DNA from 2 places in the Vibrio sp. QJM3NY_26 genome. Region 2 is predicted to be linked to the other one. Evidence: predicted binding sites of a transcription regulator. Region 2 holds the regulator's gene; the other holds the start of a gene.
The links. The regulator PurR, encoded in region 2, represses purine synthesis genes. The targets are predictions, from matches to a motif close to TNANGNAAACGTTTNCNTNA.
Positions count from the first base shown of each region.

Region 1: pyrD (quinone-dependent dihydroorotate dehydrogenase) is a predicted target of PurR. The motif match lies at 2,587-2,606, and genes of this name have one in related genera.

Region 1 covers NZ_CM173515.1:1,806,925-1,813,121, reverse strand. The annotation lists gene AC3CH4_RS08235 (NAD-glutamate dehydrogenase) at 1-2,380, shown strand, start outside; gene pyrD (quinone-dependent dihydroorotate dehydrogenase) at 2,734-3,744, shown strand; gene AC3CH4_RS08225 (cell division protein ZapC) at 3,950-4,498, shown strand; gene rlmKL (bifunctional 23S rRNA (guanine(2069)-N(7))-methyltransferase RlmK/23S rRNA (guanine(2445)-N(2))-methyltransferase RlmL) at 5,046-6,197, shown strand, end outside.
Region 2 covers NZ_CM173515.1:2,270,308-2,276,504, reverse strand. The annotation lists gene AC3CH4_RS09990 (alpha/beta fold hydrolase) at 1-310, shown strand, start outside; gene AC3CH4_RS09985 (putative signal transducing protein) at 459-776, opposite strand; gene AC3CH4_RS09980 (TVP38/TMEM64 family protein) at 830-1,510, opposite strand; gene AC3CH4_RS09975 (TfoX/Sxy family DNA transformation protein) at 1,646-2,236, opposite strand; cyclic di-GMP riboswitch class I at 2,364-2,449, opposite strand; gene purR (HTH-type transcriptional repressor PurR) at 2,620-3,624, opposite strand; gene torD (molecular chaperone TorD) at 3,941-4,588, opposite strand; gene torR (two-component system response regulator TorR) at 4,873-5,586, shown strand; gene elyC (envelope biogenesis factor ElyC) at 5,813-6,197, opposite strand, start outside.

The sequences.
Region 1 (6,197 bases), 460 kb from region 2:
TTTCCGTACTGAGATTCTAGGCCTAGTTAAAGCACAACAAGTTAAGAACACTGTAATTGTACCGGTTGGTGCAAAGGGTGGTTTCGTTTGTAAGCGTCAGCACATGATGTCTGGCCGTGATGAAATCTTCGCTGAAGGTCAACGTTGTTACAAGCGTTTCATTCGTGCGCTACTAGATGTATCAGACAACATTATTGAAGGTGAGGTTATCCCACCGAAGAGTGTTGTTCGTCACGATGAAGATGATCCGTACTTGGTTGTTGCTGCCGATAAAGGTACAGCAACGTTCTCAGATCTCGCAAACTCAGTATCTGATGAGTACAACTTCTGGTTAGGCGATGCGTTTGCCTCTGGTGGTTCTAACGGTTACGACCATAAAGCCATGGGTATCACGGCGAAAGGTGGTTGGGAATCTGTTAAGCGTCACTTCCGTGAAATGGGCATCAACTGTCAAACAACGGACTTCACTGCTATTGGTGTAGGTGATATGGCGGGCGATGTGTTTGGTAACGGCATGCTGTTGTCTAAGCATATTCGTATGCAAGCTGCGTTTAACCACATGCATATCTTCATCGATCCGAATCCAGAATCTGCCTCTAGCTGGGTAGAGCGTGAGCGCTTGTTTAATCTACCTCGCTCAAGCTGGGAAGATTACAACAAAGACCTGATTTCTCAAGGTGGTGGCATCTTCTCTCGTCGAGCGAAGTCTATCTCTCTGACACCTGAAATTCAGAAAATGCTGGGTACTAAGAAAGCATCAATGGCACCGAATGACTTGATCAAAGCGATCTTGTCTATGCAGGTTGATCTTCTTTGGAATGGCGGTATTGGTACTTACGTTAAGTCTTCAAACGAGACTCATACTGATGTTGGTGACCGTGCAAATGACGTGCTTCGTATCGATGGCCGTGACCTGAAAGCTAAGGTTGTTGGTGAAGGCGGTAACTTGGGTATGACTCAACTGGGTCGTATCGAATACGCGCTAACGGGTGGCCGCGTTAATACCGACTTCGTTGATAACGTTGGTGGTGTTGACTGTTCGGATAACGAAGTAAACATTAAGATCTTCTTGAATGGTTTAGTTTCTAACGGTGATCTAACCGTTAAGCAACGTAACCAAGTGCTTGAATCGATGGAAGATGAAGTGGGCGAAATCGTACTAGACGACGCATATTGCCAAGCTGAGTCTATTTCGGTTACTGAGCATCAAGGTGTTGGCTTAGTCAAAGAGCAAATCCGCTTCATCCATACTATGGAAAAAGCAGGATACTTGGATCGTGGTTTGGAATACATCCCAGACGACGAAACATTGCTTGAGCGTGAAAAGCAGGGCCAAGGCCTAACAAGACCAGAGCTTTCTGTACTTGTTGCTTACGGAAAAATGGTGCTTAAAGAAGATCTTGTTAGTGATGATATCGCTAATGATGAATTCCATGCTCAACAGCTTATGCAATACTTCCCAACAGCGTTACGTCGTAACTATTCTCAGCACATGGATAACCATCCACTACGCTCTGAAATTATTGCGACGGCACTGGCTAACCAAATGGTTAACGAAATGGGTTGTAACTTTGTTACTCGTCTGCAAGAAGAGACGGGTGCAAATATCGTTGATATTGCAAATGCTTACGCGGCATCACGTGAAATCTACGGTCTTGGCCATGTTCTGAAGAGCATCCGTGAACTGGATAATGTTTCAAGTTCTGAAGCTCAATATGAATTGATTTACCATGTTCGCCGTACACTTCGTCGCTTGGCTCGTTGGTTGCTAAGAAACCGTACCGGTAAACAGTCAGTGAAAGCACTGATTGAACTTTACCAAGGTGATGTTCTAACTATCACAGAGAAACTGGATGAAAACCTAGTGGCTTCTGAAGTAGAAGAGCATAACGCAATGGCACAGCTATGGATTGACCAAGGCGTAAACGCTGAGTTGGCTAATTCAGTTGCACGTTTGTCTAGCTTGTACTCGGCACTGGATATATCCACAGTGGCTCGTGAAACAGGTAAAACAGTACAACAAGCGTCCAAGCTTTACTTCAACCTTGGTGACCGCTTGTCTTTGCACTGGTTCTTGAAGCAAATCAATGGCCAAGCAGTAGACAACAACTGGCAAGCATTGGCACGTGCCGCATTCAGAGAAGATCTGGATTGGCAGCAACGTCAGTTAACTGGCCAAGTACTTAACTGCGGTTGTGCTTCAGATATTGATGTGATTAAAGCGCTTGATGATTGGATGGAAAGCAACTCGGTTTCTCTGCATCGTTGGGAAAGCATCTTGAACGAATTCAAAGTAGGTTCGGTTCATGAGTTTGCTAAGTTCTCAGTAGCACTACGTGAATTGATGCTACTGAATCTAAATTGCATGTCGACAGACTAGCGATTAGATAAAAACTAAAAGAAACAAGGGCAGGCCATTAGGTCTGCCTTTTTTGTTTGGCAGAACAGTGTTATTTGGCTGAATAGTCAATGACGTGTCCAATTATTTCGTTGAGTCACTTATACTCGGTCAAGTTAGCTTCTAATTGGTCGAGCTGGCTGATGCTCGTTACATAAATGATAGTCAAATGGACCATCCGTTGGAGGATACGGTAACGTTTGCTTAATAATAAACCTCTTTCGTTAGCAAACTCGATTATCTTACCCTTACAGACAGTAATAGATTGAATAGTTGGGTAAATAAGTAAATAATATCGCCCCGTTTACACGGCGCTTTTTTCTATCGGAGGCACAATGCTTTACCGTCTAGCCAGAACTGGCTTTTTCCAACTTGATGCCGAAAAGGCTCATGATCTTGCAATTCAAAATTTCAAACGCTTCACTGGCACACCTATTGATCTTTTGTATCGCCAACAATTACCTCACCGACCTGTAGAGTGCATGGGTCTTACTTTTAAAAACCCAGTTGGCCTTGCTGCCGGCCTAGACAAAAACGGCGAATGTATTGATGCATTTGGCGCAATGGGTTTTGGCTTTGTAGAAGTAGGGACTGTGACTCCTCGTCCACAAGCAGGTAATGACAAACCACGTTTGTTCCGTCTTGTTGAAGCCGAAGGTATTATCAATCGTATGGGTTTTAACAACCTAGGCGTAGATAACCTAATTGAGAATGTTAAGAAGTCGAACTATGACGGCATCTTAGGCATCAATATTGGTAAGAACAAAGACACGCCAATTGAAAAGGGCGCAGAAGATTACATTATCTGTATGGAGAAGGTTTACCAATACGCGGGTTACATTGCGGTAAATATCTCTTCACCAAATACTCCAGGACTTCGTTCGCTACAATATGGCGAAGCACTTGATGATCTGTTGTCTGAACTAAAAACCAAGCAATCTGAATTAGAAGCGAAGCATGGCAAATATGTCCCGCTTGCTCTTAAGATCGCGCCGGATCTAAGTGATGACGAAATCAGTCAGATTTGCGAATCATTGATCAAAAATAAGATCGACGGTGTGATCGCAACAAACACAACATTAGATCGCAGCATTGTTGAAGGCATGAAGCATTGCGATGAAGCGGGTGGCCTTAGTGGACGTCCGGTTCAATCTCGCAGTACTGAAGTTGTTCGTAAACTTCACGAAGAGCTGGGTGACCAATTACCGATCATCGGGGTAGGCGGTGTTGACTCTTACGTTGCTGCAAAAGAGAAAATGATGGCGGGCGCGAAGCTTGTACAAGTTTACTCTGGTTTCATCTACAAAGGTCCAGGCCTTGTAGGCGACATCGTCAAAAATCTATAGTTCGTAAAAACGATCTTAGTCCAAAGACTACAATCCGGCCTCGTCTTAATAAAAGAGACACTGTAACTCACTGAGTTGTAGAGAAAAGCAATAAGAAAGAGGAATTCATTTCCTCTTTTTTTTTGCCTATCGCACAGTAAAATTACTGTAATTGAAGGTAATTTTGCGTTTTACCTAATGGAATGGTTCAACAGTGTGAGACGAAATGATGCTTAAACCTAGCGATACATGGAGTTGGTATTACGATGAGCAGCAATGTTCATTGATGCTAAACCTCGGAGAGGATATGATTTTTAAAACGAATCTGGTCCGCAATAAGCTGGTGGACTGCGCTTTTAAAGATAATGAATTCACTGTTGATGATGCATCTTCCTACCAAACCTTCAAAGAACAAATTTCTGGCTTAGAACTGTCTGAGCCACGACAAGCTGAGCTTGCACTTTATTGTGTGGCTGCAAAGCGTTTCCATAAGCCTGTGCAGCCTAAAAGCTGGTTCTTCGACTCACAAGGCGCTGGCCATGAATATCCTCAAGAAGGGGATATTGTACAAATGAATAACGAGCATAGTCTTGGTTACTTCATTGTATTAGAAGTAGGAGAGTGTGCGAGCTTATGTGCATTTGTAGACTTAGAAGAGTTCCTGTTAACGCCTTCAAAAGGGTTACGCTTTGGAGACTCGATTAAAGTCATGCACGATAGAATGACTGACGCAAATGCCATCCTTCATCAAACGCATATTGCGATGGTGGGTTAATCTCTAATCTCTAACCTAGAGCATCACTAGAGCATTATTTCACCCAACCATCGCTACGAATAAACCTGTAATACCTTCCCCATAATCGGCTTAATAGCCGATTTTTTTGTGCCTAAAAAAGCCTATCTCAATAAATACGACGTAGTTCATTCATTTGAATGACGTTGTTCACTTATTTAATTTGTAAAAAACGTATCTTTTTTAACCTCAATTTCGACCGATTCTCTTATTATCGATGGTGGATTTCCTCTGTTTATTCCCTGTTTGGGGTCTTTTGTTGCTAAATTTCAACTTAAATTTACCTCTGGTATATACCAGATTTGGGGTGAATATAAATGCACTTAATGATTTAAGCCTATCGATGAGTGTTATTTCTGTGAGATTGAGAGTTGTTGTGTTGTAAGGGGATGCGAGTAAGCGATCGCTTCATGACTGACCATTTGCTAAGCAGTTAGTAGAAAGATTCAATGAAAAGACGAGTTTAGTGTGATGCTCTAATAGCAAATTCAGGTATAATCGAGCTCATTTTTATCAATAAAAGAACACTATGAATCAATATCTAGCGGTTACCTCAAATGGCCTTGAGAATTTATTAGTTGAAGAACTAACCCAACTAGGGATTACAAACGCAAAACCTGTTCAAGCAGGTGTTAAATTCAAAGCCACCAATGAGCAAATTTATCGTTGTTGTTTGTGGAGCCGTTTGGCTTCTCGATTTGTACGTGTCCTTTCAGAATTCACTTGTATGGATGACATGGATCTTTACCTATCGACCACTGCGGTTAACTGGGTAAATCAATTCCATAGCACCAAGCGTTTCGTTGTTGACTTCAATGGTACGAACAACGAAATCCGTAATAGCCAATACGGTGCGATGAAAGTAAAAGATGCCGTTGTAGATTGCTTCGAGAAGAAGTCTTTACCGCGCCCATCTATTAGCAAAGAAAATCCAGATATTCGTATTCACGTTCGTCTGCATCGTGACAAGGCGATCCTTGGTGTAGATATGGTAGGCAGTGGCCTTCATCAACGTGGCTACCGTCCAGAATCCGGTCGCGCACCATTGCGTGAAACTCTTGCTGCAGCGATTCTTCTTCGTAGTGGCTGGGATGCAACCAAACCTTTCCTAGATCCTATGTGTGGTTCAGGTACGTTAGTAATTGAAGCTGCGATGATGGCTGCAAACATGGCACCTGGTGTGAAACGTCAGAAATGGTGTTTTGAATCACTAGAAGATTTCGAACCTGAGCTTTGGGCTGAAGTTAAAGCTGAAGCGAACGTTCAAGGCCGTCGTGGCGTTAAGAAAGTAGGATGTAAGTTCTTCGGTTATGATAATGACGAACGCATGATCAAAACGGCGCGTGACAATGCACGTCGTGCTGGCGTTGAAGAGTTGATTGAATTCGAAGTAGGTGACGCTGCAAAGCTTAAACGTCCTACAGAGTTCAATGATGGTGTGATTGTGTCAAACCCGCCTTATGGTGAGCGTTTAGGTACAGAGCCTGGCTTAATTGCACTGTACACAGCATTTGGTGCTCAACTGAAGGCTGAGTTTGGCGGTTGCAACGCTTCTATCTTCTCAAGTTCTGATGAATTACTTAGCTGCTTGCGTATGCGTGCAGACAAACAGTTCAAACTGAACAACGGTGCGTTACCGTGTCACCAGAAGAACTACTCAATTTCAGACCGTCCTATGTCT
Region 2 (6,197 bases):
AGAATCACGTCACCTGTTTATCCGCGAAGCCAAAAAACTGTGCCAGAAAGAGTTCAAGCGCTGGTTTATCCTCACGGCTGATGTAAACCCATTGATGAAATACTTCAAAGACCGAGAGTTGCCGATTCCAACTTTGTATTTGATGGGCGAGCGAGACTACATGTTCATCAAGCCAGTAAAAGAAATGGTAGAGGCGCATAAGTCGAGCGAGCTAGTAGAAATTCCGAATTGTGGACACGTATGTAACGTAGAAAACCCTGAAGAATTCAATCAACGATCTATCGCTTTTATTCAAAAGCAAATTCAGTGATTATCTCGATTCTTCACCAGAACAGACGCTCGAATAGAATTGAGACAAAAACGGGAAGCTAATTTTAGCTTCCCGTTTTTATTTGGAGGAGGTATCTGACCGAGTGGTTATAAAAGGCCGTTGGAGCCACTTTACCTTTCAAAACCTGCTATTCAGGTGAAGCAGCACCGCACTGCCAACAAGAACCAAATTGTGCTTCGTTGACTTCATGACATTCTCCGCAACGCCACTCTTCATAAATGATTGAATCTTGCTGTTTCTGGTAGTCATTAACAACTGCCCAGGCTTTGCTCGCCAATTCTGGCTCATATAACCATACGTAGGGGTCAGTTTCTTCGGTAAATGGGATTTCCCCTTTCAAACCGAATAACCCTTCACCACGGACTTCACACGCAATATTCACACTTTCTAGTAATCCACGGATGATGTGGGCTTCTGTCGGATTCGATGCACTGAAGATTTTCATTGAGATAGAACCTTATCTGGCTATATGCGTTATTAAGCTATTATAGGTATACGTTATTCAGCCACAGGTGCTGAGCGAAATTTATTCATCAACCATTTAGCAATGATTGGGAATACACCCAGTAAGGCAAATGACAATAGTACTGAAGGGGACACGATACCCGAAAGTGAATCAATTTCCGCGAGTTGAGTACCAGCATTCAAGAAAACGGCAGTACCCGGTAACATTCCTATTTGACTTGTAATGTAATAGCGACTCACAGACATCGGTGTTAGACCCATCAACAGATTGATAAGGAAAAATGGGAATACAGGAATCAGACGCAGAGAAAACAAGTAAAATGCTCCGTCTTTTTCAACGCCCTTGTTAATCGTTGCTAATTTGTCACCAAATTTGGTTTGGATCCAGTCACGTAAAAGGTAGCGGCTACTTAGAAATGCGAGGGTTGCACCAATGGCACTGGCGAAAGAGACCAGCAGCAAACTATTCCAGAAACCAAATAGCGCAGCTCCTAACAGGGTCACAACAGCAGCACCAGGAATTGAGAAAGCAGTAATCATTACATACGCGACAAAATAGATAGCAGCGGCAGCAATGAAGTTGCTATCAATGTAGTCATTTAAAACGGCTTGTTGGGCCTTGGCATTTTCAAGCGTTAGGTATTGGCCGAAATTGACGCCTAACAAGACGATGGTTACGACCAACACAATACCCAATATCATTTTCTTACTCATTGATACTTCCTCTAAATTTTCAATGTATACCATTAGTATAGACAGACAGGCAAAGCATAGATTAACTTTCAGCAGATATAAAAAAAGCCGCAGTAAATGCGGCTTAGTTATGTATATAGTTTTTCACTTACAATGTTAATTGACGCGATTGATAAGCTCTTCACGACGCTGCTGCGGTATAACAGACCAATGTGTGCCATTGATCGCGCCTTCTAGCGCCCAAAGTAGTTCAATACTGACAGAAGACGCATGTGATTCTTTGATGGCGTTAAATGCGTTTACAGAGCCAGATTCATATAAACGTTCTACGGAATCGATCCCTGCTTTTTTCAACATACGCTCAGTGGCGAGTCGAAGGTTGGGCAGATCTTTGAGTCGAGTAGGCTTAGCTGAAGATTGCTCAGCTTTTTCTTCTTTAGCAAAACCCAGAGACGTCGTTGCAAGCTGCAAGATTTTCTCTTGGTCTTGCCACAGGCCTTCGGGTAAAGCGAAATATTTAGTAACGACAGGGAAACCACGTTTTTTGTAGACGTACGGTTGAAAGCCTTGTTGTTCGAACTGTTTCGTTGTGCATTTGTCTGCTCGTATGTGCAGCTGGTCATTTACAACCAGAGCAAACATAGTGTCATCAGCAAAAAGACCGAAGCCACCAAACATCGAGCGTGATTTTATTTTTCCTAGGGATTCAAATAATTTCATTGAATCCTTTAGTATCGGTTTATCCATGTTATTTATCTCGGTGTATTTGAACTACGCCACCAAATAAGCAGGTCCGAGAGATTAGCAAAATGTTGCAATTAAATTGTCAATTAGCCGTAAATTACTAAATTATTAGTAGTTACTGCATTTTGCCATCGGTAACCCCGCTACCATACCAACGAGTGGTTTAGGCCGGAAGCTTTGCGTCTCACTCTTTCAAGTGATTTGCCCTGTGCGTGACTGATTGAATAGAATAAAGTTTTTGTTGAATGAGGCTCACACTTGTTATTTCAAAATGTGATATTGCTTCAATTAATGATCTTTCCAGTATGATACCAGGTTCATTCATGTTGTTGATAAAAAAAGCGCACCTAAAGGTGCGCTTAATTATATTAAACTGAATTTATCAATTAATTTAACGTTTTAACTGTGCTTCGCTCAACAATTTCAGGGTGCATTTCGAACACACGCTTTTCATGGTCTTTATCTTTAATGCGTTCTAACAAAATTTCGAAAGCGTTCTTACCAACACGACGTTTGGGTTGGTGAACCGTTGTTAACGGTGGAGAGAAGTATTCAGCCAACTCGATGTTGTCATAGCCGATCACTGAAATATCTTCAGGGATACGAATTCCTTTCTCTTGCAATCTGCTCATTAGGCCGAGTGCCATTGTGTCGTTAAAACAGAATACGGCCGTTGGGCGATCTACCATCTTAATGATTTTCTCTGCAGCAAGAACCGCAGTATCACACTCGAAGTTACCTTCAATGATCATGTTATCATCGGTAGCAATCTTAGCTTCGTTGAGTGCGCGTTTGTAACCCGCGATGCGTTCAACACATGCCGCTTTGTCTAAGTGGCCACTTAAACAAGCAATCTTGGAGTGACCGTGCTCAATGAGGTATTTGGTCGCTAGGTAACCACCTTCCTCAGAGTTGTCGATGATCTTATCTGCTTGAGAACTCTCAGGGCCCCAATCCATAATCACTTTAGGAATGTCAGCGTGACGGTCTAACATGCCTCTTAGCTCTTCAGTTAGGTCAGAACACATAACTAAGATGCCATCTACACGTTTCTCTGCAAGCATTCGAATGTAGTCACGTTGCTTCTCATAGATACCGCCCGTATTACACAGAATCAAAGTGTAACCTTGACGGTAGCAGTAGCTTTCAACACCATCGATAACTTCAGAGAAGAATAGGTTAGTTGATTGAGTAACTAGCATGCCGATAGTGCGGGTTGTATTGCACTTCAAACTACGAGCAACGGCACTTGGTGCATAGTTCAGTTCGTCTACGGCTTTATTTACTTTTTCTTGCGTCGCTTCTGCAACAAAGCGAGTTTTGTTGATTACGTGAGAAACGGTTGTTGTTGATACGCCTGCTAAGCGAGCGACATCTTTTATAGTGGCCATGGTTTTATCCTATTAGAAGCTACTTTCCCAAAGTACGGAATGAAGTAGCCGTTAAGCTACCTAACTAAGAGCTTAAATTTGTAGGGCTCTTTGGGTACTAAAGTGCTAAAAAACAAAAAACCGCTATTGAGCGGCTTGTCTTAACACCGAAATGCTCAAAACTATAATAAGCATAGCATTTCGTGAATGTTTCATATTTTATCGTTTGCGGTCACAATTTTAGACTGACTAGAAATTACTCGCAATAAAATTCACCCGGAAATCCGGGTGAATTGTCACATTCTTCTGAATTTATTTAACGAGTCATCCAATAAGCTTATTCACCAGCGAGGTATTGGGTGTCCAATTTACAGAATGCAAGTAGCAGAGATGAGACTGATGCGTAGAAACCGAATTCGTCAACGTCATGACATTTAACGTTGAACTTTGGTACCCAAGTAAGAAGTTGTTGCTCGATAAATTGCTGTTGAACAATGAACGATTTCTCTAGCTCTTCTTCAAGTTCCGTTTCATTAGAACGGATGATCAAGTTGCCAAGGAAGTCGAGTGCGATAGCGATGTGGTCAGCTGGTTCTTTTAGGTCTTGGTTCACCACTAAGTTGTGCTTGGCCATGATCTCTTCCATATCTTTTGCTGGCTTATCATTCAAAAGGCCAGTCTCACCGATATACATAGAAGCGTAAGGAAGTGCGCCATGCTTATCTGTTTTTAAGAATAAGTCACAGAAGTCAGCAGACAATTCTAGTTGAGCATCCTCACGCGTTTGTAGGCGGTTTAGCGCATCCACTAGGCTATCGATCGCCGGCTTTAGTGTTTCATTTTCGCCTAAACCAGTTAGGAAAGAACGAATTTCAACAGAGTGGTAGTGATCGAGTTCTTCTTGAGTGAGCTCTTTAGCGAATAAGCTTGATAGCCACCAGTATATTTCTGCTCTTTGCTCGTTGAACGCTTTCGTATCTTTCATTTCTTAGATCCTGATTTAGTCTTGTGGTGTTACTTATATGCATCTTGAAGTTACTTGTGCAAAGCACACCAAGGCTGAATAACAAGGTTATTTGCGAAACGCAAAGTTACTCGTTAGTAGTAATGCCTATATTGAATTGCGATGGACGATAAATAGCAAGGTTTAAGATTGTCTTGTATCAAAAAAGATCCATGTTTCTGGCTTTTATCTTGTGTACCACTAGAATTGTTACGAGTTATGAATAGAATAGTCACTGAAACTATTAAATAAGAAAAGTGGTGTAGATGAGCTATCACGTATTAGTCGTAGAAGATGATGTGGTAACCCGCAGTAAACTGGTCGGATACTTCCAGAACGAAGGTTACACAGTAAGCGAAGCGGAAAGCGGCGCTCAAATGAGAAACGTGTTAGAAGATAATAACGTTGACCTCATTATGCTGGACATCAACTTACCAGGCGAAGATGGATTGATGCTAACTCGCGAATTACGCAGTCAATCAGACATTGGAATTATTTTAGTTACTGGACGCACGGATAGCATCGACAAAATCGTTGGCCTTGAAATGGGCGCTGACGATTACGTTACTAAACCCTTCGAACTTCGCGAGTTATTGGTTCGAGTTAAAAACCTACTTTGGCGCATTTCTGCCGCTCGTAAAACAGCAGCAGGTAAGGTTGAAGAGACTGAAGACGAATCTGTGGTTCGTTTTGGTGAGTGGACGTTTGATATCCCTCGTCGTGCGCTAAGCAAAAACGGCGAACCGGTAAAACTGACTAAAGCTGAATATGAACTGTTGGTTGCGCTCTCTTCTTACCCTAACCAGGTATTAAGTCGTGAACGCATTCTGAATATGATCAGCCACCGAGTGGATGCTCCAAACGATCGAACTATCGACGTGTTAATCCGTCGTATGCGTGCGAAGATGGAGTTTGACCCTAAGAATCCACAAATTTTTGTAACGGTTCACGGTGAAGGTTACATGTTCGCTGGTGATTGATTTCCTTTAGGAATGACTAATCAACAACGATATTTAAACGTAAAAAGCCGAGACATCATTGATGTCTCGGCTTTTTTATTGTTTAGCTTTTACTGTTTACGAACTGGAAACCTGCAAATTACTTGGTTAATCAGTTTTGCCTATCTGGTCGAGTCTACAGATAAAACTATGTTTACAGGTAAGATTATGTCTACTGATAAGATCCAGTTTACTTATTCGGTTGAGTTTATTGAGGCTGCGCCGCAGAAATACCACCGTCATCTTCAACTAAGCGAGATGTTTCAGGAACAACAATGGGTTCTTCAACGGTGTCATTACTTGTATCAAGCCAATCACGCAGGCTTTGCCACATCAACCCCATTGTTTCGTGCCAGTAACGCTCAGTTTGTTCAAGGTAAAGAGCTTTGGGCATGTACTTATTCCAAGGTTCAACAATCCCTTCTTGTGCAAGGTAGTTGGTTGGTGCTGGTAATGGCCTCATGCCGGCAGCATGGAATTCATTCAATGCGCGAGTCATATGGCTAGCGGAAGTTACCAGTACCATTCTTTTATTTTTAACGAACGCAGCGGCTTGGCGGGCTTCTTCCCAAGTGTCTTTTGCTGTTTCAAGC